2 regions of the Bacillus yunxiaonensis genome follow, and region 2 is predicted to be linked to the other one. Evidence: riboswitches for the same ligand, from Rfam matches in the RefSeq annotation. Region 2 holds a riboswitch; the other holds the start of a gene.
The links. A riboswitch is a leader RNA that binds a small molecule or an ion and turns the genes downstream of it on or off. The one in region 2 is predicted to bind S-adenosylmethionine.
Positions count from the first base shown of each region.

Region 1: another riboswitch for S-adenosylmethionine. It lies ahead of mmuP (S-methylmethionine permease); the one in region 2 lies ahead of metK (methionine adenosyltransferase).

Region 1 covers NZ_JBAWSV010000007.1:167,661-184,395, reverse strand. The annotation lists gene WAX78_RS19480 (GNAT family N-acetyltransferase) at 1-288, shown strand, start outside; gene WAX78_RS19475 (VOC family protein) at 401-748, opposite strand; gene WAX78_RS19470 (LysR family transcriptional regulator) at 1,238-2,116, opposite strand; gene WAX78_RS19465 (MFS transporter) at 2,313-3,521, shown strand; gene WAX78_RS19460 (LytTR family DNA-binding domain-containing protein) at 3,893-4,537, shown strand; gene WAX78_RS19455 (acetyl-CoA hydrolase/transferase family protein) at 4,665-6,179, shown strand; gene gntP (gluconate permease GntP) at 6,471-7,817, opposite strand; gene gntK (gluconokinase) at 7,934-9,469, opposite strand; gene gntR (gluconate operon transcriptional repressor GntR) at 9,462-10,193, opposite strand; SAM riboswitch class I at 10,615-10,719, shown strand; gene mmuP (S-methylmethionine permease) at 10,801-12,210, shown strand; gene mmuM (homocysteine S-methyltransferase) at 12,185-13,132, shown strand; gene WAX78_RS19425 (isochorismatase family protein) at 13,415-13,972, shown strand; gene WAX78_RS19420 (hypothetical protein) at 14,179-15,264, shown strand; gene WAX78_RS19415 (MarR family winged helix-turn-helix transcriptional regulator) at 15,368-15,841, opposite strand; gene WAX78_RS19410 (DUF3238 domain-containing protein) at 15,993-16,577, shown strand; gene WAX78_RS19405 (FMN-dependent NADH-azoreductase) at 16,700-16,735, shown strand, end outside.
Region 2 covers NZ_JBAWSV010000010.1:39,571-56,305, reverse strand. The annotation lists gene WAX78_RS21975 (Nif3-like dinuclear metal center hexameric protein) at 64-966, opposite strand; gene WAX78_RS21970 (iron-sulfur cluster biosynthesis family protein) at 1,104-1,427, shown strand; gene WAX78_RS21965 (hypothetical protein) at 1,592-1,822, opposite strand; gene WAX78_RS21960 (DMT family transporter) at 2,047-2,952, shown strand; gene WAX78_RS21955 (hypothetical protein) at 2,976-3,197, opposite strand; partial or broken gene WAX78_RS21950 (ATP synthase subunit I) at 3,445-3,591, shown strand; gene pckA (phosphoenolpyruvate carboxykinase (ATP)) at 3,745-5,331, opposite strand; SAM riboswitch class I at 5,551-5,675, shown strand; gene metK (methionine adenosyltransferase) at 5,842-7,041, shown strand; gene WAX78_RS21935 (DUF3139 domain-containing protein) at 7,126-7,473, opposite strand; gene WAX78_RS21930 (hypothetical protein) at 7,494-7,679, opposite strand; gene WAX78_RS21925 (hypothetical protein) at 7,682-7,864, opposite strand; gene WAX78_RS21920 (MogA/MoaB family molybdenum cofactor biosynthesis protein) at 8,025-8,534, shown strand; gene mobA (molybdenum cofactor guanylyltransferase) at 8,531-9,121, shown strand; gene WAX78_RS21910 (hypothetical protein) at 9,337-9,732, shown strand; gene WAX78_RS21905 (NUDIX hydrolase) at 9,774-10,418, shown strand; gene WAX78_RS21900 (GNAT family N-acetyltransferase) at 10,538-11,071, opposite strand; gene WAX78_RS21895 (hypothetical protein) at 11,358-11,828, opposite strand; gene WAX78_RS21890 (GAF domain-containing sensor histidine kinase) at 12,271-14,130, shown strand; gene WAX78_RS21885 (response regulator transcription factor) at 14,105-14,743, shown strand; gene WAX78_RS21880 (S8 family serine peptidase) at 14,987-16,735, shown strand, end outside.

The DNA of each region.
Region 1 (16,735 bases), on a different contig from region 2:
GCAGTTGGGGAATTAGTTCTTAGGTATGATAACTATGAAGGACGAGAGATTGGCTATGTAAGTTTTGTGTATGTAATTCCCGAAGGCCGCGGGAAGGGGTATAGTAATCTAATTTTTCAATATGCTGAGAATCAGTTTAAAAAACGTAATGTATTTGAATATCATCTCCGCGTTGCACAGTCCAATGTAAGAGCGATTAAATTCTATGAAAAGCAAGGACTCGAAATAATAGGAGAAGAGCGTAATTCTTACAATCAACGTTGTTGGAGAATGGGGAAGAAGATGTAGGTAGGCAAAGAAAATGTATATATAGTAATTAGGGGAACCTTCATTCGTCGAGGTTCCCCATTCTTGTTCAACTAACGCCTCGTTAGCTCAATAGCAAATGAATTACAACTCGTTATTTCTCCCAAAGCTCGATCAGTCGACCTTCAGGATCTTCAATCCAAATAAACTTTCCAAATTCACTAATCTCTTTTTTCTTTGCAAGAGGTACACCAATATGTTCAAGATGCTTAATAGTCTCGTTTAGATTATGTACTTGGAAATTTAACATCACTTGTTGTTCTGTTGGAAAATAACTGTCATTCTCGGTAAAGAAAGAAAAGATAGTCTCATTTCCTAATTGGGGTTTTATCACAGTCCCATTCCAATTTTCTATTTCAATCTTCAACACGTCACTGTACCATTTTTTTGTAACTTCAAGATTCTTAGTTCTCCAAAATATTCCTCCGACACCTTTTATCATCGTATCTAACTCCTGTCTATCATCAAATTTTTAGCTATCCGATTATATTGTGTTTGAATAAATTGCTAAACGCCTTATCTATTCTTATAACCTTCCCCCGAATGCTTGTTCCTATATTAATTATATAAGGGTAACGGTGACGTTTCAATTATCAACATTTATCTTTAACACACCCAATAATAAAGAAGGTGGTCTCCTTGGAATTCATTTGGATCACCTTCTTTATTTAATTAAAAATCAACATTGTAGGGAAACTTGCGAAGTTTGGTGCATAACTAAAGGCGAGTAAGCAGGAGTATCTCGAATGACTCTGTATCGAAAAGCAAAGTTAAATATGTAAATCACAAATCCAGGGTCACTTCACAAAACGGACAAAATCGTACGTTAAGATTCTCACTTATTAGGTTGGGTCACAGACGTTCCGACCATGGCAGAGGAATAAATGAACCATCATTTAGTGAAAATTTATAACTTGCTTGAGGGGCTTAACTAAAATAGTTCGATGAATTTACGTGCTGCTTTGGAAAGATATCGTTGTTTAAGCCAAACTAATGCTATCTCTGATTGAAGAGAGGAATCTAAGATATCCAACACTCTAATTTCAATATTACGAAATCCAGATATTGACGATTTAGGAAGTATACTTGCTCCAATTCCAGCTTCAACTAAAGAAAGAAGTATATTCATATCTGGGCATTCGCACAAAATATTTGGTTGGAATTCGAATCGTTCACATTCTTCTACAACTCTTTCATACAGCCCTTCTCCCTTCATTCTGTGGACTAGCAATAAAGGTACATCTTCAATCTCTTTCATGTGAATAGCTTCTTTTGAATGGAAATTTTCCCAATCTTTCGGTACCACCAAAACAAATGATTCCGTTTCCAAAGGGATCATAGAAAGATCTTCTATTTCTAAAGGAAGACGAACAATGGCAAGTTCGATATTGCGGTTTTCCAACTGTTTACTCAATTCAAATGGATCTCCTCCCCATAGTTTAAATGAAATCATTGGATAGTTTTCATGGAAATATTGAATTCTTTTAGGAAGATAAGAAACACATGAGGAGCCTATACCAATGGATAGAGAACCTCTGATTCCTTCACCAGCTTCTTTTACTTCTAATATCGATTCCTCAAATAAATTTAAAATATTCTGGGCTTTTTTATATAAAATTTTACCTGCCTCAGTGAGTTCCATAGTCTTACCATTTCTTTTTCGTTCTAATAGTACGGTACCAATCTCTTCTTCCATAAGTCGAAGTTGCTGGCTTAATGGGGGTTGTGCCATGTGAAGTTTTTTGGCAGCACGAGAAATTTGCCCTTCTTCAGCAATAGTAAGAAAGTAGCGCAATTGTCTTATATCCATCATTTTCCTCCATAATATATACGATTTTGATATATATAAGTAACATTATAGATATTTTTCGTATAAATATACAAATGATAATATAGATAAGCAAATACAATAGAATGAAAATAACGTAAGCATGGCTCTTCATGCTTATCTGATGAGAAAGACCAAACGTAGGAACTTAATATTAATTATAGGGGAGGTAGAAATATTGGATAAACCCAAATTATGGACAAGGGATTTTATCGGTATTGCCATTACTAATTTTCTTGTGTTTACAACATTTTATTATTTATTGGTTACACTGCCGATATATGCTTTACAAGAATTGCACGGTGCCGAATCTGAAGCAGGACTTATTACTACAGTTTTTTTGATTGCATCCATCCTAACACGACCATTTGCAGGTAAATGGATCGAAAAGTCAGGAAAGTATATCGCTTTTATAACTTCCCTTCTTGTTCTTTCCGCAGCCTCAATTTTCTATTTTATTCCACAATCTATTAGTGGTTTGCTAATTCTTCGCTTTTTTCATGGAATTGGCTTTGGAATGGCGACAACGGCCATTGGAGCAATTGTTGCCGATCTCATCCCGGATTCTCGCAAAGGAGAGGGGATGGGGTACTATGGACTAACGCTAAATCTTGGTATGGCTCTTGGTCCCCTTTTTGGTTTGACTGTTATGCATCAGGCAGGGACACATGTCATGTTTATCATAAATGCATTATGTTCTCTCTTTGCACTCGTTGCAGGATTATTTGTTAAATTACCTAAGAAAACTATTATGTCAGAACGAACAATTGAACGAAGAACAGGTATGAAAATTGGAGGATATTTAGAGAATTCCGCCATTCCTGTATCGCTGGTTGCAGCTTTCTTTGCACTCATTTATTCGGGAATTGTTTCCTTCGTATCCATATATGCTAAAGAGCATAGTTTAATGGAAGTTGCTGGTTATTTCTTTGTTGTGTACGCGGTGGTCCTTTTAATTTCCCGTCCTTTTACTGGAAAATGGTTTGATGTATTCGGGGCAAATACTATAATTTATCCCGCTATTGTATGCTTTGCAGTCGGTACGTTCTTATTGAGTGTATCGAATACGTCCTTGTTATTTCTTTCATCAGCAGCCCTTATTGGATTGGGTTGGGGAACCGCGTTTCCTAGTCTTCAAACCATTGCCATTCAAGTAGCACCTCCTGAAAAGAGGGCATTGGCTACGGCTACATTCTATTCTATATTCGATTTAGGGTTCGGCATTGGATCATTTACCTTTGGTATTGTAGCATCTAAAGTTGATCATGGCTCAATATATTTTTATTGTTCATTCCTTATATTAATCGGAATTGGAGTTTACTATTTATTGCATGACAGAATATCTTCACGTTCTATTGTGAAAAAGATAGAGAAAAAGATTTCTTAAGGTATTTCAAATTTATTGAATATAATGGATTATTAATAAAAGAATTTAGTGCGATAAGATGCTGACATAGAGAGGACCGGAATTCCTTGTGAAATAGAATCCGGTTTTTTCTGTTTCGTGACGTGACTCCAACCCCGTTGATATCTAATGGGGTTTTACTTTTATTAGAAATAATCCTGCGAACTAGAGCAGCTACCCTGTCACTACCCCTTAAAGGTGTTAGTCAGAACCGTACCATAAGTAAATGAGATTTAAAAATAAATACCTGATCCCTATTACAGTGAAGCAGTATTATGTAATGGGGTGAGATGTAAATATAAAAAGCTTGGTGTTAATAATAGTAGTATAATAGTCAATGAGGTGTTAATAGTATGGAAGATATAACCTTAGGCTTACTACTAGATGTTGTTGGTGAAGTATTTTCAGATGAAATTTCAATTGCCGTTTCGAATACGAAAGAATATATCTACTATCGGCCAAGTAAACGAATTGATTTAAAAATTAGCGTCGGGGACCCTATAAAGGAAGGGACGATTGCCCATAAAGCAATCGTGACGAAGCAAAAGGTTTCTGAGTTTATTAACCGGGATGTTTTTGGTATTCCTTATCATGGAATGGCTGTACCACTTTTTAATAATGGAGAGCTTGAGGGGTGCGTGACGGCAATTTATCCAGCTTTAACGGATGGAAAGTCTGTTGTTACCTTAAAAACGACGGACGGCTGGGTTCCGATTCCTTTTTCAAAGGTTATTTATTTAGAGGCAAAAGATAAAAAGACGTATGTGAATGCAGAAGAGTTATCCGGAACACATAAATACTCTCTGCAAGAATTCGAATATTTGCTTCCGAGGGATTCGTTTATTAGATGCCACCGGTCATTTATTGTAAATGTTAATCATATTAAAGCGATTTATCCTGATACTCATTCTACTTTTTTACTTTCGATGGATAATGGTGAGAGGGTACCAGTTAGTCAATCATACGCCAGTTATTTTCGAAAGCTTCTAGGATTTTAAGTTTCTCTGCTTTAGAGCCTAGATTCGCTATTTTATCTGAATTTTCGGTATCGTATACTAAAATCCCTATTTTGATAGTGTTAATGTGTAAAATAATTATGAATATTCATTAAGAGAGGGATTACATATGGAGAATAATTTGGAGAGAATCAGGGACCATCGTCTAAAGAACCGAGTAGTTACACCTGAAGAAGCGGCTTCCTGGATTCAAAGTGGAATGACATTAGGTTTAAGTGGGTTTACACGTGCAGGTGATGTGAAGGCAGTCCCATTTGCGCTGGTGAACCGCGTTAAGGATGATAAATCTTTTAAAGTAAATGTTTATACCGGAGCTTCTTTAGGTTCGGATGTAGATAAATTATTTGCTGAGGCAGGAATTTTAGGAAAGAGATTGCCTTTCCAAGCCGATGCAACTATGCGAAAAGGAATTAATAATGGAGACTTTTTATTTGTGGATCAGCACTTATCTCATACAGCAGAGCTGCTCCGTGCTGACGTTATGGATATAGATGTTGCTATTTTGGAAGCGGTTGCAATAACTGAGGACGGAATGCTTATTCCAACCACTTCAATTGGAAATTCCTTAGCGTTTTCCCTAAATGCAAAGTCCATTATTATTGAAATGAATATGGCTCAATCTACACAACTAGAGGGGCTGCATGATTTATATGAACCTGGGAAACAAGGGGAAAGGCTTCCAATTCCGCTCGCTAAATCGGATGATCGAATTGGAACGATCGGTATTCCGATTGATGTTGAAAAAGTGAAGGGTATTGTGTTTACGAACCAACTTGATTCGCCATCGACGATTGTTCCTCCAGATGAAGAAACTGTTATCATGGCACAGCATTTAATAGAGTTCCTTCGAAAAGAAGTAAAAGTAGGCAGATTAACGAATCGTTTAGCGCCATTACAATCGGGAATTGGTTCAGTGGCCAATGCAGTGCTGCATGGAATGTTAGATTCGGAGTTTGAAGATTTAGAAGTGTATTCTGAGGTATTACAGGATGCGGTCTTTGATCTTATGGATGCTGGGAAAGTCCATTTTGCTTCCTGCTGCTCCATCACGCTTTCCGAAGAGAAAATGCAACAGGTATTTTCTAACTTTGAAAAATATCGCGATAAATTAATGATGCGCCCGCAAGAGATTTCTAATCATCCTGAAATCATTCGTCGCCTTGGATTAATCTCGATTAATACTGCTTTAGAATTAGACATATACGGAAATGTTAACTCTACTCATGTTTTAGGTACAAAGATGATGAACGGTATTGGTGGTTCTGGTGATTTTGCAAGAAATGCACGCCTAGCTATCTTTGTTACGAAATCGATTGCGAAAGGCGGTAACATTTCAAGCATCGTTCCTTTCGTCTCTCATGTAGACCATACTGAACACGATGTAGATGTGATTGTCACTGAACAGGGATATGCTGACTTAAGGGGACTAGCGCCAAGGGAAAGAGTGGAACTGATTATTGAGAATTGCGCACATCCAATGTATCGTGACCAGCTGCGAGCTTATTACCAAGAAGCGCAAACAAGGGGTGGACAAACTCCTCATGTTTTAGAAAAAGCTTTTTCTTGGCATACGAATTATGCTAAAAATGGAACAATGCTTGAAGCGGTAGTAGAAACTGTATAGGTGCGTATCACAAGTAGCCGCTTAAATTTTTTATGGTGTATCCAATGAATCACTATATTCGCATTATTTAAATACCTTGTGAATCTGTCTATAATTAGTATTACTATTACGGAGAAAGCAAAGAATATCATGAAGAGTCGTGGTGGTAAGCCAAATTGAGTTCAATCATCTAGAAATTTATTTCATATAGATTCATAAAGGTGAACCGCACCATAAGTAAATGATATTTTTTTTAAGATGAATAGACAGCAAAACCCTCACTTAAGTGAGGGTTTTGCTGTCTAGAAAGGTTTATACAAATAAGCTTAGTAATAACGTAAATCCTAATCCAGATACGGAAATAATAGTTTCAAGTAAGGTCCATGTTGCAAATGTTTCTTTCATGCTTAAACCAAAGTATTCTTTGAACATCCAGAAACCAGCATCGTTCACGTGTGAAGCTATTAAGCTACCAGCTCCTGTTGCAAGGACAACTAAAGAGAGGTTAACGTCAGAGTGACCTAACATCGGAATTACTAAACCGACAGTTGTTAATGAAGCAACCGTAGCAGATCCTAAGGAAATACGTAAGATGGCAGCGATGATCCAAGCAAGTAAGATTGGTGATAATGAAGTTCCTTTAAATAATTCGGCTACATAGTTACCTACACCGCCATCAATTAATACTTGTTTGAAGGCTCCGCCTCCACCAATGATTAAGAGCATCATCCCGATATTTGAAATCGCTGTTGTACAAGATTCCATTACGTTTTTGATTGGGATATTTCTTGAGAGTCCCATTGTATAAATCGCAACTAATAAGGAAATCAACATGGCAGTATCCGCATTCCCAATAAACTGGATCGCTGCTAGTAAACTATTATCTTTAAATCCCATTGTTTTTTGCAACAAGGTAATAATCGTAGCGATTGCCATTAAAATAACAGGCAGTAAAGCGGTAAAAACACTGATACCAAAACTAGGTGTGTCTTCAAGTTTAAATACTTTCTGCTCACCTAAAGATTTTATATTACCAGTTTTCGTGAATGCTTCAGGTACTAGCTTTTTCGCAATTTTAGTAAATACAGGTCCAGCTAAAATAACTGTTGGAACCGCTATCATAAAACCGTAAAGTAATACTTCACCAATGTTTGCATGCAATTCACCCGCAATAGCAGTTGGTCCTGGGTGTGGCGGTAAAAATCCGTGTGTCACAGATAGAGCTGCTGCCATCGGAATACCGAGATATAAGATAGAAACTTTTAATTCTCTTGAAATAGCAAATACAATCGGAATTAATAATACTAATCCTACTTCAAAAAATAATGCAATACCGATAATAAATGAGGCAGTCACGACAGCCCATTGAATGTTCTTTTTACCAAATTTGTTCACAAGAGTCATGGCAATGCGTTGTGCGCCCCCAGAATCTGAGAGCAACTTGCCTAACATCGCACCAAGTCCAAAAACGAGTGCCAAATGACCGAGTGTTCCGCCTAATCCTGCTTCAATGGTTTTAACAATTTTTTCTGGCGGCATTCCAAGTGCTAAAGCAACACCAAATGATACAATGATTAATGAAATAAAAGTGTTTAATTTAAAGCGCATGATCAGTAAAAGTAATGCTAAAATCCCAATTGCTACAATGACTAATGGCATCGTAATTTCCCCCTAATATTAGCTGTATTTGTTTTTTATCCCCTGTTTTTTGGAAGTAGGCCCCCAACCTCAAAGTTCAAAAAGAGACGAGGAGTGGGGGACTACTAATGAAAGTTTCACTTTATTAAACTTCTTTGATAATCGGCAATTCGTGTATAATCTTCTTCTAATGCTCTTGATAGGTTAATAAATATCGGCAGTAATTGTCTGTATTCTTTTGTTGCTTCTTCTTTCGGTGTGTGTTTGTAGGTACTGCCAACCATTTCGGAAACGATTTCAAAAGAATCGATTTTTCCTGTCGCATAGAGACCTAATATACATGCACCTAGACAGGAGCTTTCGTAGCTTTTTGGAACAACGACTTCAGATGCGAAAATATCGGACATCATTTGTCGCCAAACGTCAGACCTTGCGAAGCCTCCTGTTGCTTGAATACGGGTCACAGGACTGTCCATGCATTCAGTTAATGCTAAAAATACGGTGTATAAATTATAAATAACGCCTTCTAAGGCTGCACGAATCATATGTTCCTTCTTATGTGACATCGTTAAACCGAAGAATGAGCCGCGTACATCTGGATTCCATAATGGCGCACGTTCACCTGCGAGGTATGGATGGAATAATAATCCGTCTGCACCAGGTCTTACACGTTCAGCAATTTTCGTTAATACATCGTATGGATCAATTCCTAGTCTTTTTGCAGTTTCTACTTCTGATGAAGCAAGTTCATCGCGAATCCAGCGAAGGACCATTCCGCCATTGTTTACCGGTCCACCAATTACCCAATGCTTTTCCGTTAGGGCATAACAGAATATTCTTCCTTTTTTATCTGTTTGCGGCTTGTCAATGATGGTTCGAATAGCACCACTTGTCCCAATTGTGACTGCAATCTCGCCTTTTCTAATTGCATTCACACCTAGATTCGAAAGCACGCCATCACTGGCACCAATGACAAACGGTGTTTGTGGATCGATTCCAATCTTCTTAGCTAAATCTGGATTGCAGTTGCGATATATCGTAGTGGTTGGTACGAGCTCAGACAATTGAGCAGGTGTTATACCAGCAATTTTTAAAGCTTCTTCATCCCAATCTAGTGTGTTTAGATTCATCATACCCATGCATGAAGCGAGGGAATGATCAACAACATATTGATCAAAGAATTGTTTAAAGATATATTCTTTGATTCCGATATATTTTTTCGTTTTAACAGCGATTTCAGGATGGTCATTCACAATCCAAGTAATTTTACTTAATGGTGACATGGGATGAATAGGTGTTCCTGTTCGTCTATAAACTTCATGGCCATTCAGTTCATCTTTGATCTTATGTGCCCATGTCTCACTGCGATTATCTGCCCAAGTGATACAAGGTGTCAGCGGCTCGTCATTTTCATCCATGGCAATGACACTATGCATGGCGCTGCTAAATGAAATAAACGATGGTTGTTTATCTGAATGATGTTTTGTTATATTTGAAATCGCCTGCAAAACGGCCTGAAAAATCTCTTCTGGATCTTGTTCCGCTGTGGAAATATCCGGTGTGCGAAGTGGGTAACCAATATTCTCTGTTTGAATGACTTCGCCTTTTTCAGTAAATAATACTGCTTTGGTACTTGTAGTACCGATATCTATACCTAACATATAGCTACTCATGTTCTTGCTCTACTCCTTTAGATAACATTTGTTGTGACATCCAGAGGTCTTCAACTTTCCCTTGCACATCATCAAAGTTTTGATGTAAGGCTTTAATCATGAGGGCTCGATCCTTTGATTCGATTGCTTTTATATAAAGCTCATGATTTTTAATAATCCGTTCAAAGTCTTCGTACTTTTCCTTGAAACGGGTACGCATTGATAAAAGGATTAAGCTTTCCATAACAGGCTTTAAATTATTCCAAATCATGAGGATATGGGAATGCTCAATGGTGCGAATAATCGTTTCATGGAATAAGAGATCTTGATAAGAAAATTCATCAGCATCATGATATTTGATGGCGATTTTCATCATTTCCATAATTTTATTTAGTTCTCTTACTAACTCATTTGTGTCCATCTTTACAAGTCGCTCAAAGATAAACGTTTCTATAAGTAAACGAACATCATATATTTCTTCGATTTCTTTTTCGGTTAAACCAATGACAACTGCGCCCATTCTTTCTAAGCGAATGATATTTTCAGATGCTAGTACTTTTAATGCTTCACGAACGGGTGACCGACTTACAGAAAAATCGGCAGCTAATTTATTTTCAGATAGAATGGTACCGCTTTCAATTTTACCTGCAATAATACGCATTCTCAGTTCGCTCGCAACACGATCACCAGTAGAAGCTTTTGAAAGCCACTTTTCAGGATAAAGAAATTCCCTTGATTCCGTCATAATTCCACCTCATGTTAATCAAGTATACTTGTATACAAGTATTATAACTTAGATTTTTAATTATGCAAGCGCTTTTATGTTGTTTCGTCTAGATGCCCTTCAATACTTGTTCAAGTTTGATGAGAGTTTAAAATAATAAGGAATGATAAACAAACTCTATTTTCCAATTTATATACGGAAAATAAATACTTTTTATTAAGTGAATCTTTCATCAGTGGGGGCATCTCCTACTAATGGTTAGTTGAACTGATTGGGCACATGCCAGCGGTTATCCTCTACCTATCTTCTTTATTCCTTTTTGAATAAGGGGTTTTACTGCCAGCGAATAGCAGGATAAACGAGTAAATAAATTAGGCGGTATTTATAAGTACAGAAACACGTTGACAATTTTTAAATAGATTGATAAGGTTATAAAAAAATATTCTTATCCAGAGAGGTGGAGGGACTGGCCCTACGAAACCTCAGCAACAGGTCTGCTTAAGATACTGTGCTAATTCCAGCGGGTGATGAACCTGATAGATAGGAGGGTACGTTTTTATTTGTCAGCCACGCACTCTTTTATAGAGTGCGTTTTTGTTTTCTCTGGATAGTAGGAAGGAGAGTAAGAATGGAGAACAAAAATAGGAAAGAATTTCAAAGGAAAATGCAAGCACGTCATTTAGTTATGTTATCACTTGGTGGAGTGATTGGAACTGGATTATTTCTAAGTTCAGGTTACACGATTCAACAAGCTGGTCCATTTGGTACAATTCTTTCCTACCTGATTGGTGCACTAGTGGTTTATCTAGTTATGCTGTGTTTAGGTGAGCTTTCCGTACATATGCCTGAAACGGGTGCATTTCATAGTTATGCATCTAAATACATTGGACCAGGGACAGGGTATACCGTAGCTTGGTTGTACTGGTTAACTTGGACTGTTGCTTTAGGCTCTGAATTTACTGCTGCAGGGTTGCTTATGCAGAGATGGTTTCCATCCATCAATGTCTGGATATGGAGTGCCCTTTTTGCCATTTTAATCTTTGGATTAAATGTACTGACAGTTAAATTTTTTGCTGAATCTGAATTTTTATTTGCCTCTATAAAGGTAATAGCTATTGTAATATTTATTGTTTTAGGAGCAGCGGCAATAGTAGGTTTTGTTCCGATGGCTCATTCAAAGTCAGCGCCATTCTTTTCTAACTTTACAAGTACAGGTCTATTTCCTCATGGTGCTTTTGCCATTATAATGACGATGCTTGCCGTTAATTTTGCTTTTTCAGGAACGGAATTAATAGGAATTGCAGCAGGTGAAACAGTGAATCCAGAAACAGCGATACCCAAGGCCATTCGTATTACTTTGTGGAGATTGATTATCTTTTTTGTAGGAACGATCATTGTTTTATCTGCATTATTACCTAGTTCCGATGCAGGAGTATTAGAGAGTCCCTTTGTTGCCGTTCTTGAACGAGTTGGAGTGCCATATTCGGCAGATATTATGAATTTCGTTATACTAACGGCTATTCTATCTGCTGCAAACTCAGGTCTTTATGCCTCTTCTAGAATGCTGTGGTCGCTTGCCAATAAGAACACAATATCTCCTATTTTTGCAAAAATGACAAAACAGGGTGTTCCAATTAATGCGGTCATTTTCAGCATGTTGGGAGGAGCTTTGGCTCTGTTCTCAAGTATCGTGGCACCGGATACTGTGTATATTGTGCTAGTTTCTATTTCAGGTTTAGCAGTGGTTGTAGTTTGGATGAGTATTAGTACTTCGCAGTTCCTATTTCGCAGACAATATGTAAAAGAAGGAAATTCTGTAGATGACTTGGTCTATCGTACACCATTCTATCCGCTGGTACCAATCGCTTCTTTTATCATTTGTTTTGCGTCATGTATCGGGATTGCGTTTGATCCTACACAACGAATTGCTTTATATTGTGGTGTTCCATTTATATTGTTTTGCTACGGAAGTTATTATCTAACACAAAATTTAAAGAAAAGGGGTATAGATTATGTCCAACAAAATCAATCCAATTGATGCTATTTTATCTCAACATTCAATTATGCTGCTTGACGGAGCGCTGGCTACAGAACTGGAGTCACATGGATGTAATTTGGACGATTCCCTTTGGTCAGCACGTGTATTACTTGAGAATCCGGAATTAATTTATCAGGTTCACTCTGACTATTTTCATGCTGGAGCGGACTGTGCCATTACGGCAAGCTATCAAGCTACTGTTGATGGTTTTTCTGTGCGCGGAATACAAGAAAAGGAAGCTTTAGAGTTAATTAAGCAAACAGTGTTACTTGCAAGAAGAGCAAGGGATGATTACTGGAAGAAGAATACGCAAACGAATAGGCCTAAGCCATTGGTTGTTGCATCAGTTGGTCCTTATGGAGCTTACTTGGCGGATGGTTCAGAATATATTGGCAATTATGGTATCACAGATGAAACGTTAGCAGAATTTCATCGTTCAAGAATGTCAGCGTTGATTGAAGCGGGGGCCGATCTATTAGCCTTTGAGACGATTCCTTCCTTGCAAGAAGCAAAAGTATTAGATTCATTATTGCGGGATTTTCCAGAAACATATGCTTGGCTATCATTTTCTTTAAAAAATGAGAAATCGATAAGTGATGGTACTAAGCTTGCGGATTGTGCAAAGTTGTTTGAGGGAAGTGAACAAATTGCAGCAATTGGTATCAATTGTGCACCAGTAGCTGTTATTACAGGGGCTATCCAAGAATTGAGTAGAAACACAAAAAAACCGATTCTTGTTTATCCGAACTCAGGTGAAATCTATAGTCCAGAAACCAAAACATGGTCTGGTCAACAATTATGTAGCAGTTTCGATATTAAATCTAAAGAATGGTACAATGCAGGGGCTCGGTTAATAGGAGGATGCTGCAGAACCACACCTCATCATATTGAGGAGATTTCAAAAACATGGCGGACTTCCTAGACTTGTATCTGAACAAAGCAAATAGAATCTATTTGGATAATGCTTTTCTAGATCATTCGTTTGAGATATTAATAATGTGCGAAGAAGGCTAATAAAATGAGTAATTAAAACTTCATTTAAGTACACTAGGGTGAACTGTACTATAAGTGATAGTAAAGAGGATATTATGCTTCTATAGCGAAATAAGTTTAATAGATGAAGGGGGGCGATATGATGAACATGAAAATGAAGAACGGTTTGGAGAATAGGTGTAGAAAACTATAATGAAAAGGAGTTTTTCTATTGAATCAAGTGTTGCTTATTATTGATGTCCAACAAGCATTAGTTGATGGAAATGATAAAAACAAAAGTGTACTAAATAAAGACGTATTACTAGATAACATTAATTTGGTTATTAATCAAGCATTAGAATCACAAGCTTTAATTGTCTTTATAAGGGATAAAGATGTTGCTGACGGCAAAGGTCCAGGGTTTCAAATACACTCAAAAGTAAAAGTGCCAACCACTGCAAAGATATTTGATAAAGCGGCCACGAATTCGTTTTATGGTACGCCATTAATGGATTTTTTAAAGGACAATGAGATTGAACATCTTGTAATCATGGGGTGTAAAACAGAACACTGCATTGATACAGCGGTTAGAACGGCAACGGTGAATCATTTTGATGTTACTTTAGTTGGAGATGGTCATTCGACGACAGATTCTTCAACCCTATCTGCCGAACAGATCATAAGTCATCATAATGAAATACTTCATGGTCATTACAATGTTGACAATTTTTCTGTCGTTCGGACTGTTCAAGAAGATTTGTTTCAACCAACCCATAACAATTATCGGTAAATCGCCATTTACCCCCTTAACTTGAGAAGCTCGGAAAAACATTATTGATCTTCGGTAAGCGGGCGCGGTTGCCGAAGATCCCAACTTATATTTATATGTAGTGTAGTGCTTAGAATTTATAATCAAATAAAATTATCCTCTAAAAATGAAAGTATGAATTAAATCATGGTATGTAAATCATATGATTTTTTTAGGAGGGAATAACGATGAGTATGAAAACACTGAACGCTGTATTAGGATCAACACCAGAACATTACAATAAATTAGGTCTTAAAAAAGGACAAATAGAAAAATGGGAAGACGGTATGCGTACGGATGGAAGTGAAGGAACTTATGAATGGTGGTACTTCGACGCTCACTTGAATGATGGTTCAAAACTGGTGATTGTATTCTTTACAAAACCATATATTGAAAGTAATAAACCACTTACTCCTTTTGTTACTTTCAATCTTGATCTTTCTGATGGACGTACTATTAAAAAAATCTATCAGACTTCAGAGCAAGACTTTTTCGCCTCTAAAGATCAATGTGAAGTTCGTATTGGACCAAACATCTTCAAAGGCGATTTAAATACCTATCAAATCCATATCGAAATTGATGATGTCTTAGCTGACATCACGATTAAAGGTGCGGTTCCCTCTTGGAGACCAGAAACTGGTCATTGGTTCTATGGAAACGGTGAAGAGAAGTATTTTGCTTGGTTACCATCCGTTCCTTATGGAATCGTAGAAGCAGACATAAAAATAGATAATCATATTCAGCATTATACTGGCACTGGATACCACGATCATAACTGGGGGAATACTCCCATGATGGAGCTTATGAATAACTGGTATTGGGCGCGTGCACAAATTGGGGATTATACAGTGATCGCTTCATTTATTACAGCTGAACAAAAGTACGGATATGAAACATTCCCTATTTTCATGCTGGCTAAAGAGAATGAGATTATCGTTGATAACGAAAGAAACGTTCGTTTCATGGCATGTAATAAGTATGTAGACTCTTTTACTGGAAAACCAGTAGCAAACACAACTGTGTACGACTACAAAGATGATATACACCATTACACCATTACATTTCAACGAGAGAAAAATCTTGTGGTTCACAAATTTATAGATGAATTAACAGGTAAAATAAAAGAATCAGCTATACAGTCCGGCTTTGATGGGGCGTATCTGAGATTCACTGGTGATGTTCAGCTAGAGCGTTTTGAAGGTGATGAAGTGGTGGAAACACTGAACGATAAGGCGATATGGGATCTTATGTATTTTGGGAAAGTTCTCCAGTAACTTGTTTTAAATAAAAAGATCCACAGTTTTCTTTTTAACAACGGTGGATCTTTTTATATTATTCATTTAATGGCCCAAATCTTCAATACTATAGACTATATATTTACCAAACCGGTTTTAAGCTCGATAATAATTTACCTTCATTTGCTTCATAAACTAATTTTGTTAAATCTTCTTTGAGCATTTGCATTCGTTCAGTGCCTATGTTTTCCATCCAGCGCCCTTCAATCTCAGTTAGTATCTCATCTTTTGCTTTCACTGCTAACCAACCTCGTTCAGTCAAAACAATAATTTTCCCTCTCTTATCAGTGGGATGAGTTTTGCGTATTACATAACCACTTTTCTCAAGAGAATCAACCATTTTACTCACGGCTTGCTTTGTAATTCCTAAATATTCGGCTAGTTCTATCCCTGTTGCTCCATCAGGGATGATACGTTTAAACATAAAACCATGTGCAGGTCTAATATCTCCAAAACCTAATTCACTCATTCTGTCATTTAATTCATCAATCAATGTACTAAAGGATAATGACAAAAGTGATGTAAGATCTAATTCACTCAATACTTGATGATTCATACATAAAACCTCCTCAAATAAAGTCAATTAAGTTGACTTTATTTGAAGTCCATTGTACTATGTGCAATATAGTCAATCAAGTTGACTATATTATTTTTGTTATAAAAGAAATGGGATTCTCTAAAAAATCAATACACTATGGAGGTTCGATATGATGCACATTGTTAAAATTAGAGCAAGTGTATTTATTCCAATGTCTTGGACTGAACCAAGGAAGGATATTCAAACGGGAAACGTAATTCAATTTGAAGGTGATTCACGTGAATTTACACCTTATGCTGTAAACACAATGCGTTCCAGAATTGAACAAGAAGTAGTGGTAGATTTTTATAAAAAAGAAATTTTCTCATATGCGAATACTGGCATAACAACAGAAAGAGTCACAACTCCAGATGGTTCCGTTAAGAAAAGAACAGGAAAAGCTAGTACAGACGGTATTTTGTGTACGAATATTGTATGGAGTTCTGATGACGTCAAGTTTCAAATGAGTGCAAGTGCTAGCAACCCATTAAATGTATATGCACCTCCCGTTGACTATCTATTAACTGTACATGTCAAAAAAGATGGTACTGTTGATATTGAAGGTGCACATGATGGATTCCCTTGTTATGAATTTTATAAGCAAGTGAATTTTGGTTCGTTTGAACAAATTTATACACATGATTTCAGAGAAACTGGTGATACACCTGAATCGCTAGCTGGAGAAATGGAGTATAGCTTTAAAAAGATATTGTAAAGTCAACGTGTTGCAACATTGTCATCAAACCAAGATAAAGTCGAATAACAATTACAATGGGATGCTCTCTTTAGTGAGTAAATATATAACAACGTAAGAGCGAGTAACAGGAGGAAACAAGAATGACAACAGTTTTATTTGTAAAAGCAAACAATCGT
Region 2 (16,735 bases):
CTGTATCCTCTTAAAATGAAAAAAGCGCTATTCTTTTTTATAGAAAGAATAGCGCTTACTGTATTAACACCACCATTTCTCCTGTGGCAATAACACAACATTTACATGAAAGTTTTGCGAAAACCAATCATACATTAACGTTTTTTTCACTAAAAACTCAGATGCAGAATGAGAGACCCCAATTAGCGACATATTTGTATGAGGGATGTACTCTTTCATGATGGCATATTTCTTTTTGCCATATTCGTTATCGATATAACAATGCACCTCTCCAGTAATATAAGCTTGTGCACCTTTTTCCTCTGCTTCTTGCATCATACTTACTTTATCGCCGCAGCCAGCGATGATTGCGATTCTCGAAATATGAGAATGTGTTTGTCCTTCAAAGTCTACATACGGGATGTCAAAAATTTTTTTTGCTTTTTCAATTAGTTCATTTGTATGTGTTGGAGCGATTCCACAAATCAATCCATCACCTTCAGCGAAGCTTTCAATTACTGATGCATGCAGTGCTTTGGCGATGGCGATACTTGTACCGTAAGTTTGATGACGGTCCATTGGCGCGTGGCATGTGTACACGGACAGTCCTTTTTCTTTTATAGCCCGTAAATAATGTTCTGGAATAGGAATGAATCCGCGCCCTGGTAAGCCTTGTGGATCGCCGCATTCCATGACAAGCGGATGATGCATAAATAATAAGTCACCAGCTGTTCCTTCAGAAAGAAACCTATCTAGCACTTCATCTGTTGGAAAGACAGCTAGAAATACGTTATGAACAGTATCTTCTCCTTTTAACATGAGTCCGTTAAAATATGTCACAAAATCATCCTCGAAGAAATCTTGCCACGGAAAAGAGATTGGATCATAAGCAGCTGGAATAAAGCGGCTAAATCCAGGATCTATTCCATATTTGTGCACTGTAAATAAAGTATCTAATTGATGTTGTATGTCTTGGAGTGCTGGCATGATGCAATCCCCCTTTGGAAAAATATATAAATTTTATTATATATTTGAATGAATTTTCTGTATATATAAATCGAACTGATTTATAAAAAAGAATGCTACAATAGGATAATCGTTATATATGTAGGAGGAAAAAAAGAATGAATGTTACAGTGACAGACACGGCATATGAGAAAATCAAAGAGATGATTCCAAGTGAGGCAAAATATATAAAATTATTTTATGATACAGAAGGATGCGGCTGTGTGATGAGTGGAATTATTGACTTAGTTGCTGTATCTGAAAAAGATGAGCGCGACGTAGAGATCTCATCAAACAAATTTCAGTTTATTGCAGATCGAACGAAGCTTGTTTTTATGGATGATAACTTGATTGTTGATTTTCAGGAATCAGGAGGAAACTTTCAATTAAAAAGCCCGAGTCAATATTATAATCCGAACATGAAATTGCATGTTCGAGTGTAATTGATGGAATAAAAAAGAAGAAAGCAGATTATATTTGCTTTCTTCTTTTTTATTTCACTATTTGTATACGATAAAGTTCAGAGAGAACAAAGAAGATGGCTGGAGGAAAATAGTCTGTAGGAGACTCAGCGGTGAAAGTTTCTATCTAATGATATAAGCACGTATTAAGGGATTTCTTCTTCTTGAATAATTGTTTCGGTTTTGATTGAAGAATCACCGTTTGCAAAGAGGAAGAAAGCAAGGCCTCCAAGAACAACGAGAAATAAAAAGAGTATAATTATAATAAGTATGACTGTGATGATGGTTTTTCGCTTCCTGTGTTGTCGCTGGGATAGTAGATTTTCTATCTTTTCGAGTTGTTGCTCTACATGTTCTAGTCGTTTATCCATACTCATATATATTCCTCCTTTCGTATGATAAAACCTTATGCATACCTTGAGGATTGTTATTTCATCTGTCCTAGTATTTTTTCTGTGTTCATACATATTCTTCCTCTATTATGTATGCAAAACCTGATGCATATAGAAAGGATAAGTAGGATGTTTAAAGGAAAGAAGGAGTTACAGTATATGTCTCGAAACTTAATGAAGTAAAGTATCGGATATAGTGGGGGAAAGATATGAAAAGATGGGGAATTGAATTACTGCTTTTCTGTGTCGTGATTATATGGGGAATTAATTATACAATCGGAAAGTACGGTATTGTGGAATTAACAGCAATCCAATTTACAGCAATGCGCATGGTTACTGCTGCACCACTTTTATTATTGTTGACGTTTTACATAGAAAAATCACTTTATATTGCATGGAAAGATATTGTGAGGCTTATTTTTGTTAGTATGGTGGGGATTACGTTATATCAGACGTTGTTTATGGAGACAATTCAACATACGTCTGCAACAAATGCGTCGTTATTAATTTCGATTTCTCCCATTTTTACAACAATGTTTGCCGTATTCTTGAAAGAAGAACAGTTTTCATCACGTAAACTTATTGGATCGGTCATTGCGTGTATCGGAGCTGCACTCGTATTACTTGCGGGGCATTCACTTGTACAATCTTTTTATGGTAATGCAATTGGACTCATTACTTCGATTTGCTGGGGATTGTATCCTGTTTTAGCAGGGCCGCTTATGAAGAAATATTCAGCCCTGCGCGTAACGGCTTGGTCAGCAGCAATTGGTGCAGTGCCACTTGTATTATTAAGTGGTTGGCAAATTGTTCAGCTGCCTTTTGTCATTCAGCATAGTAGTACATGGTTTTCGTTATTGTATTCTATTTTTCTTGTTACAGTGTTCGGACTTGTCATGTGGTACGTTGGGATCCAAAAAATTGGTGCATCCCATACGATGGTGTATATGTACGTTACACCGTTTGTAGCAGTTTTATTTGCAGCAATATGGGCACGAGAACAGTTATCTTTACAACAAATGATAGGCGGGCTTGTTATTTTTGTTGGTTTATGGTTTGTAAAATCTAAAAAAGCTAATCAAGCATTACTTATAAAAGAAAATATATCAAAATAAGAAAGCAGAGCGAATCTGCTTTCTTATTTTTTTATTTTCGGTAAGAAAATAAGATACAAAATAGCTGTAATAAATGGAATCCAGTTGAGAAAAGGGAAGCGGAAATAAGTGACGAGAATCAGACCGGTGAGAAGAACGCTGAGAACAGCATAGAAAACACTATGCTTAGATGTATACCAATATAATGTTAAGCCAACGAGAGCTGGAATAACAAAATGAATAAGAGCGATTAAAAAGAAGAGCAATGGAAGTCCCTCCTTTATTGTATACTTACTATATAGTATCCATATTTTGTAAGATTGATAGCTTATTTTTTAGAATTTGTCAAAAATGTTTGCGAAAGCGACACAATTAGTTGGGCTGCTAGAAAAAGAAACCGTGTAAAATGTTATTTCTTGAAAATGTTTTACTAATATAATTACTGTGTGTACAAGGGAAATTCTTTGGAGATGGATAACTACACATTGGATGAAGATTTATATAGATAGAAATTTTGTAGCAGCAATACTTGGCGCAACTATTATGTACGAAATTGAACATCATATGGTGATGTGGGCATTTGCTGTTGGAATTATGGGTGGATATACACTAATTGTTATAAATTTAGCATATTACAGTATAAAAGATGCTAATAAATAGGAAAGAGGCTTGCGAGATTACTCGTAAGCCTCTTTTTATATGTAAGTATGTGTTACTGCAAGAAAACGTGGGCTTTGTCGGTGAGTACTTGTTTTCCTGCAATAACAACATGCTTATTCACATGATTTAGGATATTTCAAAGTAAAGTCGGGTTTAAGCGATTGGACCGCCAAGTTTTACAATTGTTTCAGAAACGTTATCAAATTGCTTGAAGTTTTCTTTGAACTTATTCGCAAGCTCAGTTGCTTTTGCTTTGTAAGCTTCTTTATCAGCCCATGTTTGTTCTGGCATTAATACTTCATCAGGTACACCAGGAACATGAAGCGGTACTTCAAGACCAAAGATATCATGTTTCACTGTTTCAGCGCTATCTAATTCGCCGTTTAATGCAGCTTGCACCATTGCGCGTGTATGGCCTAAATTCATACGTTTTCCAACGCCGTATTCGCCGCCAGTCCAGCCAGTGTTCACTAAGAATACTTTAGCATCGTGCTTCTCGATTTTTTCTCCAAGCATTTCTGCATAGCGAGATGCATCAAGCGGTAAGAATGGAGAACCGAAGCATGTTGAGAATGTTACTTGCGGTGAAGTAATACCACGCTCAGTTCCTGCTAGTTTACTAGTAAAACCGCTTAAGAAATGGTACATAGCTTGCTCTTTCGTTAATTTGCTGATTGGAGGCAATACGCCAAATGCATCAGCAGTTAAGAAAATGATTGTATTTGGATGACCTGCAACGCTAGGTAATACGATGTTATCAATTGCATCAATTGGATAAGCTGCACGTGTATTTTCTGTTAAGGCAGTGTCATCATAATTTGCAATGCGTGTATGATCATCAAGCACCACGTTTTCCAAAACAGAGCCGAATTTAATCGCGTCAAAGATTTGTGGTTCTTTCTCGCGAGATAAGTTCACACATTTTGCATAGCAACCGCCTTCAATATTGAATACGCCGTTATCAGACCAACCATGCTCGTCATCACCGATTAATTTGCGGTTCGGATCAGCAGATAATGTTGTTTTACCTGTTCCAGATAAACCGAAGAATAAAGCAACATCGCCTTCTTCACCTACGTTTGCAGAGCAGTGCATAGAAAAAATATCTTGCTCTGGAAGTAAGTAGTTCATGATAGAGAAGATTGATTTTTTCATTTCACCAGCGTATTCTGTACCTCCGATTAACACGATACGCTTTTCAAATGAAACAATAATAAATGTTTCTGAGTTTGTGCCGTCGACTTCTGGATCTGCTTTAAAGTTTGGTGCAGATACAATTGTGAATTGTGCATCATGATTTTTTAATTCTTCCTCAGTCGGACGGATGAATAATTGATGTGCAAATAAGTTATGCCATGCATATTCATTAATAACTTGAAGAGGAAGACGGTAGTTGCGGTCTGCTCCTGCAAATCCTTTGAATACGAATAGCTCTTCTTTTTCTTTTAAGTATTCCAATACTTTTGTATATAATTTATTAAAATGCTCTTCAGAAATCGGTTGGTTTACAGAACCCCAAGCGATTTTATCCGTAACAGATGCTTCGTCTACAATAAATTTATCTTTCGGAGAACGTCCTGTATATTTTCCTGTTGAAACAGAAACAGCGCCAGTAGAAGTTAATTGTCCTTCTTTTCTCATTAATACTTTTTCCGTTAATTGTGGAACGCTCAATTGAACCTGTGCATTGCTTCCGTTTAAAAGTTCATGTAATCCAATTTGGACATTCACAGTACTCATATTTATATACCATCCTTTATTTAATTTATAAATATCTCTCATAATCCCTATGAAGAGTATAACACAATTATATAAATAATGTATACTATTTATTTGTTTTTGTTTGTGTTATTATATTACTTTTTTCCATATATTTCTGCCCTGAAAAACTTATAGGAATATGTGTATATGGATTGACAAATGAAAAGCATTTCTTTAGTATAGTTGAGGACGGATACTCTCTTATCCCGAGCTGGCGGAGGGACAGGCCCGATGAAGCCCGGCAACCTCACTTGTATGTATGATAAGCGCAAGTGAATAGGTGCTTAAACCTGTGCGAGGTGTAATATCTCGAACGATAAGAGCGAAAAGGGCAAAAAGCAGTATGCAAGTAGCGAATACAACCTTTCCTCTATTATAGGAAAGGTTTTTCTTTTGCACTTGTGGGAGAATACATGAATGTCGCAGTTTGTGGCAAATTAAGGATGAGTTCCGTACAATATATACATTTACTGTAGGGAGGTTTACCACATGACAAAAAAACGTCATCTGTTCACATCTGAGTCTGTAACTGAAGGACATCCAGATAAAATTAGTGACCAAATTTCTGATTCAATTTTAGATGCAATCTTAGCAAAAGATGCAAACGCACGTGTAGCTTGTGAAACAACAGTAACAACTGGTTTAGTATTGGTAGCGGGGGAAATTACGACTTCTACTTATGTAGATATTCCCAAAATCGTTCGTGAAACAATTAAAGGAATTGGTTATACTCGTGCAAAATATGGTTTCGATTCAGAAACTTGTGCAGTTTTAACATCTATCGATGAGCAGTCTGCTGACATCGCAATGGGTGTTGACCAAGCGTTAGAAGCACGCGAAGGTCAAATGACTGACGAAGAGATCGAAGCAATCGGTGCAGGCGACCAAGGTTTAATGTTTGGTTTCGCATGTAATGAAACAAAAGAATTAATGCCGCTTCCAATTTCTCTTGCTCATAAATTAGCTCGTCGTTTAACGGAAGTACGTAAAGATGATACATTACCATACTTACGTCCAGACGGTAAAACACAAGTAACAGTTGAGTACGATGAAAACGGTAAACCAGTTCGTGTTGATACAATTGTAATTTCTACACAACATCATCCAGAGATCGCTTGGGAACAAATCGATCGCAACTTAAAAGAATTTGTAATTAAACCAGTTGTACCAGCTGAATTAATCGATGAAGATACAAAATTCTTCATTAACCCAACTGGCCGCTTCGTTATCGGTGGACCACAAGGGGATGCTGGTTTAACAGGTCGTAAAATTATCGTAGATACTTACGGTGGATACGCTCGTCACGGCGGCGGTGCATTCTCTGGTAAGGATGCAACAAAAGTTGACCGCTCTGCAGCATACGCAGCTCGTTACGTTGCGAAAAACATCGTAGCAGCAGGTCTTGCTGACAAAGCAGAAGTACAACTTGCATACGCAATCGGCGTAGCGAAACCAGTATCTATCTCTGTTGATACATTCGGCACTGGAAAAGTATCTGAAGAAGTATTAGTAGAACTAATCCGCAGCAACTTCGATCTTCGCCCAGCTGGTATCATCAAAATGTTAGACTTACGTCGCCCAATTTACAAACAAACAGCAGCATACGGCCACTTCGGACGTACTGATGTAGATCTTACTTGGGAACGTACAGACAAAGCTGAAGCTTTAAAAGAGCAAGCTGGTCTATAATATAGGAAGAAAAAAGCTTTGCGCGTGTGCGCAAAGCTTTTTTTATTTAAATCATATGGTAACGTAGCGTTGTAAACGAGAGTCCTAATACTCCCCAAAATGTTTATGTTTGTATGAATAAGTGTAAGGATTTACCTTGCTATCAAGTAATGTTTCATTATAAGCAAGAACTCCTTTTCTTTCTGTATCTCCAATTTTTTGATAGCGATACGTATAGATAACATGTGATTCATCCTTGTACGTAACATCGACCATATATCCGAACTTAAAGTCGTACCGTACTTCAAGACTTTTTAAATCATCTTTCTGGTCGCCTTGTGAGAATAAATACGCTTCTACTTTATGAGCTATGTGATTTTTATAAAATGAAGTACCGCTCCAAAAACAAATGATTACAATTGTAATTATGAAAGCAATATTTCTTATTTTCACGCAATCACCTTTTTAACATTTTAGTTGCTTTCCTGTTTTTCTACTTTCCCAACGCAAGAAGTGCAATACACTTCCCCGCCGAGTTCAATATATTTTTGAATGTTTGTCATACCGCTTGGCGGATATTGCATGTAAATCCAAGAACGCTCATGTACTGCAATTTCCTTCCCGCATGATGTACACGTAGTTGATTTTTTACCGAACATAGTTATTCCCCTTTACGATAACGAATTTTTCCGGCCCAAAAGGCTGAACATAATAAAAAGAGCGTGCCAAATCCCCAGCCGCCAATTGCTGCATATGGTACAGCGTCTTTTAGTGCCATGCCAGCGCTAATAGAAGCGACGAATAGCAAAATAAATAACGTCGTTAATTTTCTCATTGTATCCATATGAATTTCCTCCCTTTAAAAACCTATATTTTTATTATAAGGTAAATTTTAGAAAAGGAATGTTTTTTCGGTAAAGAAGTGTGACAGGTCTCACATTTTTTTGCTGCCATATTATATATGATAAAATTTAGACAAGCTTATCAATGGGGAGGAAAATAGAATGAGTGTCACAGAACATAAAAAACAATCACCACTATCTGTTCGCTGTAAAATCATAACAATTTCAGATACACGAACAGAAGAAACGGATAAAAGTGGACAGTTATTAAAAGAGTTATTAATAGAAGCAAATCATCAAGTAACAGCGTATGAAATTGTAAAAGACGATAAAGAAAGCATTCAGCAAGCTGTGTTAACAGGCTACCAACAAGAAGATGTAGATGTTGTGTTAACAAATGGCGGCACTGGAATTACAAAACGTGATGTTACAATTGAAGCAGTAGAGGCATTGCTTGATAAAGAAATTGTAGGCTTTGGAGAACTATTTCGGATGATTAGTTATTTAGAAGATATCGGCAGCGCGGCGATGCTAAGCAGAGCAATTGGTGGAACAATTGGAAGGAAAGTTGTCTTTTCCATGCCAGGATCGACTGGTGCGGTTCGCCTTGCGATGAATAAATTAATTTTACCAGAGCTTGGGCACATTACATTTGAGTTGCATCGCCAGTGAAAATAGCAGGAATTGTATTAGCCGGCGGACAGTCCAGTCGTTTTGGAGAGCCGAAAGCATTAGCCATTTGGCAGGGAAAAACATTTATTGAACATAGTATAGAAGCATTGCAAGAAGTTGTAACAGACATTGTTGTAATTAGTCATCCACGCATTACAAATGAACTTTCGCACATATTGGATGTACCCGTTGTAGAAGATATTGAATTATACAAAGGAAACGGCCCGCTTGCCGGTTTATTAACAGGTATGGAATTTGTAGATGCAGATTGGTATATCGTTGCACCGTGCGACACACCAAATGTTTCGAAAGAGTGGGCACTGGAATTAACAGAACGAGCGAATGAAACATATGAAGCAATTGTTCCACTTGTTGAAGAACGAAAACAACCGCTTTTAGCGCTATATCATAATAAAGTAAAAGAAAAAATAGAGCAGTTATTAAAGGAAGAGAAGAGAAGCATGCAGGGGCTATTATCTCAGTGTAATGTTCAGTATGTGACAATAGAAGAAGCACTAGATGTATTTCTGAATGTAAATACAAAGGAAGAATATAGCCAATTACAGAAGCGAAAGGAAAAGGAGTAAGAGCTCTTTTTCTTTTTTTGTTAGAAATTGCAGAAAATTATAATTTTTATTAAAATAATGGAAATGTGTTCCTATATTCATATAAGGTTTAAAAAAAGAAACATCATGTTTAGAGAAGTGGAGGAGGGAAAGTGACCTTTTTCTTAGAAAATTTTTTATTAGGAAAGATAGTAAAGTTAGTTTGTTGTGCGGGGCTTATTTTTGTTTTATTTTCTATGGGGAGAATTTTTGAGGCGGTAGAAAGATATGCCCAAAACATATTTGGGAATCGGATCTCTAAAAAGGTACTGTATGTTCTATTTGTGATAACGACAATGTGCTTTGAAGGAGCAAGTTTGTGGTTGTTATCAATTTTCTTTCACTGGGAACTTGTAACGACCTTATTTGCAGGAAGCTTTGTATTAGTCATTGTGACGTGGAACACACTCTATTTTCGAAATTCATTTCATAATCAAGCAAGAGCGGTAAGTCGTTTTGTGGGAGGCACAGATGAGCATACAGAATTTCGAACAACGGAATTGTCAGCTCATCCGTTTGCGATTGGAACATTTTTATTTGGAATCATTAGCATTGTAGGTTCGTTTCTCTACTATTTACCATACTTGGTATAGAGTAATGATTGAAGAAAATTAGAAAGTAGGGGGAATACATAATGGAAAGTGAATTACTGAAAGTATTTGATGAACATAGAAATCCGGTAGGAGTAGCGACTCGTGAAGAAGTACATAAAATGGGGCATTGGCATGAGACATTTCATTGCTGGTTCATAAGTAGAGAAGATGGAGTAGATTATATTCATTTTCAAATTCGTAGTCATACAAAAAAGGACTATCCGAATTTGTTAGACATTACAGCTGCGGGCCATATATTAGCTCATGAAACCGTGTATGACGGAATACGCGAAGTGAAAGAAGAAGTGGGGATTGATGTCTCGTTTGATGAACTCGTATCATTAGGCATTATCAATTATTGCGTTACAATAGAAGAGTTTATTGATAAAGAATTGGCTCACGTTTTCTTATATGAAAATAAAAAAACAATGGACGAATATAAGCTGCAAATAGAAGAGGTATCAGGAATTGTCAAAGCTGAATTGAATAGTTTTTCTGAACTTTGGTTAGGAGAAATGAATGAAATTACAGTGGAGGGCTTCGAAATGAATGAAGCTGGAGAAAAAGTTTTAATCCATAAAACCGTAGGCAAAAGTAACTTTGTGCCTCATGAACATTCGTATTATGAGAGTATTATCACGTCGATGAGGGAGAACATGAAGTCGTTAGGGAGTATGAAAGCGTAAAGCGAATGACCAAATAATTTTTGTATGGGTAGGAGGTTTTGGATTAACCTCCTCCCCATGTTTATCCCGCTATTCGCGGGCACCTCCCACTGATGGAAGTTTCACTTTATAATCCGTATTTAAAGCATCAAACCCATAATAAGAGTATTGTAATACTCACCATTTATATACGTATCTTGTTGTAATAATCCTTCTTCTTTAAAGCCGACCTTCTGATAAAGCTCTATTGCTTTATCATTGTCTTCTCGAGTTACAAGATGTATTTTCTTAGTTGTGCCATTTTCTTTTGCCCATTCAATAAGTTCTTCCATCATTTTTCTACCTAAACCGAATCCGCAGTGCTCCTCTGCAATCACGATTCCTAGTGTTCCTACGTGTTTTGTTCTAGCTTTTGGACTAGAGGTAATGGAGGCGATACTTATAATTTCATCATCCATTGTTGCTAGTAAGATGATGGAGTTATTATCTGCTCCAGTAGATTCTATGAAGTTTTCATAATCGTGTAAAGACATACTGAATTCATTTTTCCCGAATGAAAGAAAATCAGTTTCACCGCCGACTACATTATAAAAATCGATCATAGATTGAGCGTCCTTTTGTAAAGCCTCCCTTATAATGACTTCTTTTCCGTTTCTCAAACATATTGTTTTCATATTTATCAACTTCTTTCGAATTAGTTATGTTCATCTTAATATTAATGTTTGAAATTGAATAGCGTTAAATTTTTGAATTAAAAAATGACAAAAAAAAGCGAAGAATGTTTATAATTCTTCGCTTTTTTTATGAAATAATAGGGTATATTGTTTATTGCATATATGAGAGAGTTCACTCATATCACATTATAACACTGTAAGCTATTTATAAAATATGCAATATTGCATATTTTAAATATTGACAGTTTAGAATGTTCCTCTTCTTTTTAAATAGTTAGTTGGTTATTTATGAGATACACATAAAGTTTCTAATTTGTGCATATCGATAACTTACTTTTCGACGGCGTCCTGCCTGCCAAGTATATCCAACTACGCCGTTTTTTCTAACTTCAGTTGGATAAAACCAAAAATCCCTTCCAAAAGGTCCTTGTCCTCTTAAACCAATAAATCCCCACCTGCCTAAACAATTACACATCGCTGATCGTATTTGCACCGTTTGTATAGGAGAAGAAAATGCTGCTGGTGCTGCTGGTTGTTGTGCCGGTGGTGGTGATGTTGGAGCATCTTCAGCATCATCGGGGCGATATACGTCATCGTCGATCTCTCTTGTGTCCTCGAATGGTTGATAACTGGGCTGTTGATAACCTGACTGTTGATAACCTGACTGTTGATAACTTGGCTGTTGGTAACTTGGTTGTTGATAACCTGGCTGTTGATTATAATTTACATGTGGAAAGTACATTGGCTGATTATTCATGAAAAAATCACCTCATTTTTTTTTATGCGCACTTAAAATATGAGTATGTTATGTGATTCTGATATGAAGCTTATTTATGGCCCAAATTACTTTTAGCAGTAAGAATTATATGAACAAATTGGATTTAAAGCATTATCTTTTACTGGTAAAGAACCAATTATAAAATGGATTCATATACATCTTTAGTTCTATATGATTAAAATAGAATATATTTACAATTATAACATTTGGTAGATAGTCAAATGAAGAATCTCATTTTATACTAATATTGTGTCACCCCTTCTAAGGGACAACGCACGGCCGGTGATTGGCTAATGGGAACCTTCTCATTTTGCCAGTGCCGGTTTTTTGTTGGATAATGGTAATAATAGATTTTTTAAGATAAAGGGAAACTTCCATCAGTGGGGGTCTTACTGCACGTTAAAGGAGGAGAGGGAGCGTTTTGAAAAAGGTAGATTTTATTTCTATGAGAGAACGAGTAGCTAGTGTTTATATTTATTCTATTTCTTTTCTTGGCTTGATTGCTGTTATCATTTCTTTATTTTTAAGTAAAATGCCTTCTCATCTCATACTGCTTTTGTTGTTAGTTATGTTTATGGGGATTACTGAGTATTTTCCTATCCGTATTTGGAGAGGGGGAATCACACTCAGTCTTACACTCATTTATGTAATGAATTGGCAGTTTGGAATACATATCGCTGTTATTTCTTGTGTATGTGTGATGTTATGTATCCATTTGCTTCGCCGTTTACCTATGCAAAGGACACTATTTAATTGTGCCCAGCTTGCTCTTAGTATTATATTAGCAGACTGGCTTTCCAGCGAATGTCTCTCTCTTTTTATTTCTGGGATGAATCTCTCAGGTTTATATGAAAAATTCATAAGCTTGTTTTTATTCAGCGTGTTTCTTTGCTTTTTTAACAGCATTTTTTACGATCTTTTAATCATACTTCTTCCTCAGCCATATCCGCTAGAAGAGTGGCGTAAAAAAAATATATTAGTAGTATTGAGTGTGAGTTTTTGTTTATTTTACTCCTCACTTATACATATTTTAGTTTACCGATATCGCGGAGTAATGGATGAAATTATGGTTCTGTTCTTCTTTTTTCCGCTTGTGGCAATCTGCATCATCAGCTCTTTTGTTAGGCAAATACGTGTGGAAAAAGAACGATTATATAAGCTTTTTTCCATTACGACGGAATTAAGTCATGGGTTATCTGCCGGAAACTTACAGCAGATGAAACAATCATTGAAAGGATTTTTAGGAATACAGGCATATGTTTTATGGGCAAAAGATGAGGAGAATTGGACACTTTTAGTAAAGGATGGAAAAGTACGTCATAATATTTCTGATTATTCTGACCTGTATACGAGGTTTGAAGAGATATCCGAAACTGTTGTTGTTACGGATTGGAAAACAGGTATGGCTCCGGGAGATGAAGTGTTTGAAAATACTATGCGCTCTCTTGTATATTTACCTCTTAAAGTAAACCATGAATTGGTAGGAATGTTTGTGGCAGGGAAAAGCAGGAGTGCAAGTTTTATTACTGAAGATGTACAGACTTTAGCTACGTTTGCCAACCAATTGGGCAGCTTGCTTAAAACACGGACGCTCGTTTCTGAGCAGGAAAAAAGAACGATTTTGGAAGAAAGAAATCGAATTGCTCGTGAAATCCACGATGGAATTGCACAAGCATTGGCTGGAGTGATATTCCAGATGGAGTCAGCCCAGAAGAAGTACGCAGATCGGCCAGAGGATATGCAGCAAGTGGTAGATACAAGCATAAAAAAATTACGGAAGAGTTTAGGAGAAGTTCGTTATTCTATTTATGCTTTAAAGCCATATCCAACACAAAGGCTAGGGCTAAAACAAGCAATTACAAATAAAATTCAATCCTTAAAACAAGAATATGATTTAGCCATCACATATCATGAAAGAGGTCGTTCTCGAAAACTTAGTTTTACGAAAGAACGAGTCATCTTCGATACTTTGCAGGAGAGTTTGCAAAACATTGTAAAGCATGCGAAGGCAGACAAAGTTGACATTTTACTAAGTTATCAACGGGAACATGTACTTTTGAAAGTGAAGGATAATGGAATTGGCTTTTCACTTTTTGAATCTATGATTAAAGCAAAGAATGAGCCGCATTATGGTATATTACATATGAATGAGCAGGCTGAACAGCTAGGGGCTGCCCTTCAGATTGATAGTTCAGCAGGAAAAGGAACAGAAATCACATTATTAATTCCAGATTCAGAAATGGGGGAGGAGTATCATGATTCGAATATTAGTAGTGGATGATCATACTGTTTTGCGTGATGGAATTCGAAGTATATTGGAACTCGAATCTGATATGCGAGTAGTTGGAGAAGCTGTTTCTGGGGATGAGGTATTAAAGAAAGTGGAAGAGTGTAATCCTGATTGTATTTTAATGGATATTAATTTACCAGGAAAAAATGGTATTGAGGCTACAGCACTCGTGAAAGATCAGTATCCGAACTGCCGTGTTCTCGTATTAACGATGTATGAACATGATGAATACTTGATAGCTGCTCTTCGGGCAGGTGCAGACGGTTATTTATTAAAAGATTCATCATCTGAGCAAGTGGTGGCGGCAATTCGAATGGTATTACAAGGAGATTCTGTAATTCACCCGCGCATGACTAAAAAGTTGATTACATATCATCAGCAAACGAAATCAGAATCAAATGAAAATGAACTGACAGAGCGTGAAAAAGAAATACTGTTTGAATTGGTCAAAGGTCTTAGCAATAAAGAAATTGCTGAAGCCCTATATATCAGTGACAAGACAGTTAAAATTCACATTAATAAGATTTTCAAAAAACTAAATGTGAAAAGTCGTTCGCAAGCTGTCATATATGCTGTTCGAAATCAGCTTGTTCCATTTTCTTAAATGAAAAGTACTTAAAAGAACTACGCTGTGTTTTATTATTTTACTCAAAATAATAGGCACGGAGTAGTTCTTTTGTACTATACAGAATAGAACTAATACCTTTAAAAAATATTCCTTTTTGATAATTTTCAGAAAAGTTTAAATTTAATAAGATAAGGAAGTAGAATCGTAGTCTAATAGCTTCGTAAATTTATGTTAAACAATGACTACAGAATAAAAATAAATTTAGGTGGGGGAACTTTTATGAAGAGAGGGAAATTTGGAAAGGTTCTTACAGGAACGTTAGTCGCTGGCATGCTATTGTCACAAGGCATTCCGTATAACGTATTGGCAGAAAGTCCGGTTGAACTGAATCAAGTTGATAATGCGGAGAAAGTCTTGAAAGACCTGTCTGCGGATCAAAGAAAGGCGTTGGAACAGTTAGATGTAAGTCCTAATTTTACGATTTCTCCTGATATTGATTCTAATAGTCCTGAATTAGTCAACGTTATTGTGGAATTCAATCAGGCTCCAGCAAAAATTGAAGTGATGAAACAAGCAGCAAAAGGAAAGAAAATAGCCTCTACTACTGCGCAAGCAAAAGTGGATGAAGAACATAAAGTGTTTAAACAACATGTCGAATCCTTGAAATCGAAGAAGGATGCCGGCGGCACGTACGATACACAAAAAGTGAAGATCACACGCGAATACAAAAATGCAATCAGTGGTGTAGCAATGACTTTACCTAGTGTTGCAGTGCAGGATTTAATTCAATCCGGAGTAGTAAAGCGTGTTTTTAAAGATTACGAGGTAAAAGTGGAACCTCCGGTAGAAACGAAAGAAACAAAAGAAACAGTCCAGCCAAAAATGGCGGACAGTATTCCGCAAATTGGTGTGGACAAGCTCCATGCAGAAAACATTACAGGTAAAGGAATTAAAGTTGGTGTTCTTGATACAGGTATTGACTATAATCATCCTGATTTAAAAGGTGCTTATAAAGGCGGATATGATTTTGTAGATAACGATGCAGATCCGATGGAAACAACATACGCGGATTGGATAAAAGCTGGTAAGCCGGAATATCCTGGCTTAGTGTATTACACAGAGCATGGTACGCATGTAGCGGGGACGATTGCAGCCCAAAAGAAAAATAATGCAGATTATGCGGTGAAAGGTGTAGCACCTGATGTAGATTTATATGCTTACAGAGTATTAGGCCCTTGGGGCGGAGGAAATACAGCGGGAATCCTTGCTGGAATAGATAAAGCAATTGCAGATGGTATGGATGTCATCAACATGTCGCTAGGCGCGCAAACTAATGATCCATTATATGCTACTTCGGTTGCAACAAATAACGCTATGCTTTCAGGTGTGGTGACAGTTGTTGCTGCAGGTAACGCTGGACCGAACGAAAAAACGCTTGGTTCTCCGGGAACGGCAGCGCTCGGTATTTCAGTAGGAGCAAGTGATGTTTCTATGTCTATCCCTACATTCAGTGCAAGTGCATCCAATGACAAGTTTGAAAACATGCAGTTATTAGGGAAAGACTTTCCTGATAAGTTAGAAGATTTACAAGGACAATCTTTACCGATTGTATTTGCGGGACTTGGTAAACCAGCTGATTTTACAGGGAAAGATTTAAACGGAAAAATTGCGTTAATTCAGCGCGGGGAAATTACGTTTGATGAGAAGATCAAAAACGCCAAAAATGCTGGAGCAAAAGCGGTTATCGTGTATAACAATGTAGACGGACAAATCTCTGCTTACTTAGGTGAAGGGGTAGGTCTTATTCCATCTTTCCGTCTGTCAAAAGCGGATGGCGAACGGTTAAAGGCGCTAGGTGAAGTATCTTTCAAATTCGAAACGTTAAGTAATACAAAAACGGAAGGCGATCACTTAGCTGATTTCAGTTCGCGTGGACCAGTAAATGGAAATTATGATATTAAGCCGGATGTAGTTGCTCCTGGTGTGTCAATTTTCTCTACTGCACCGGAATATATCAATGATCCGCAG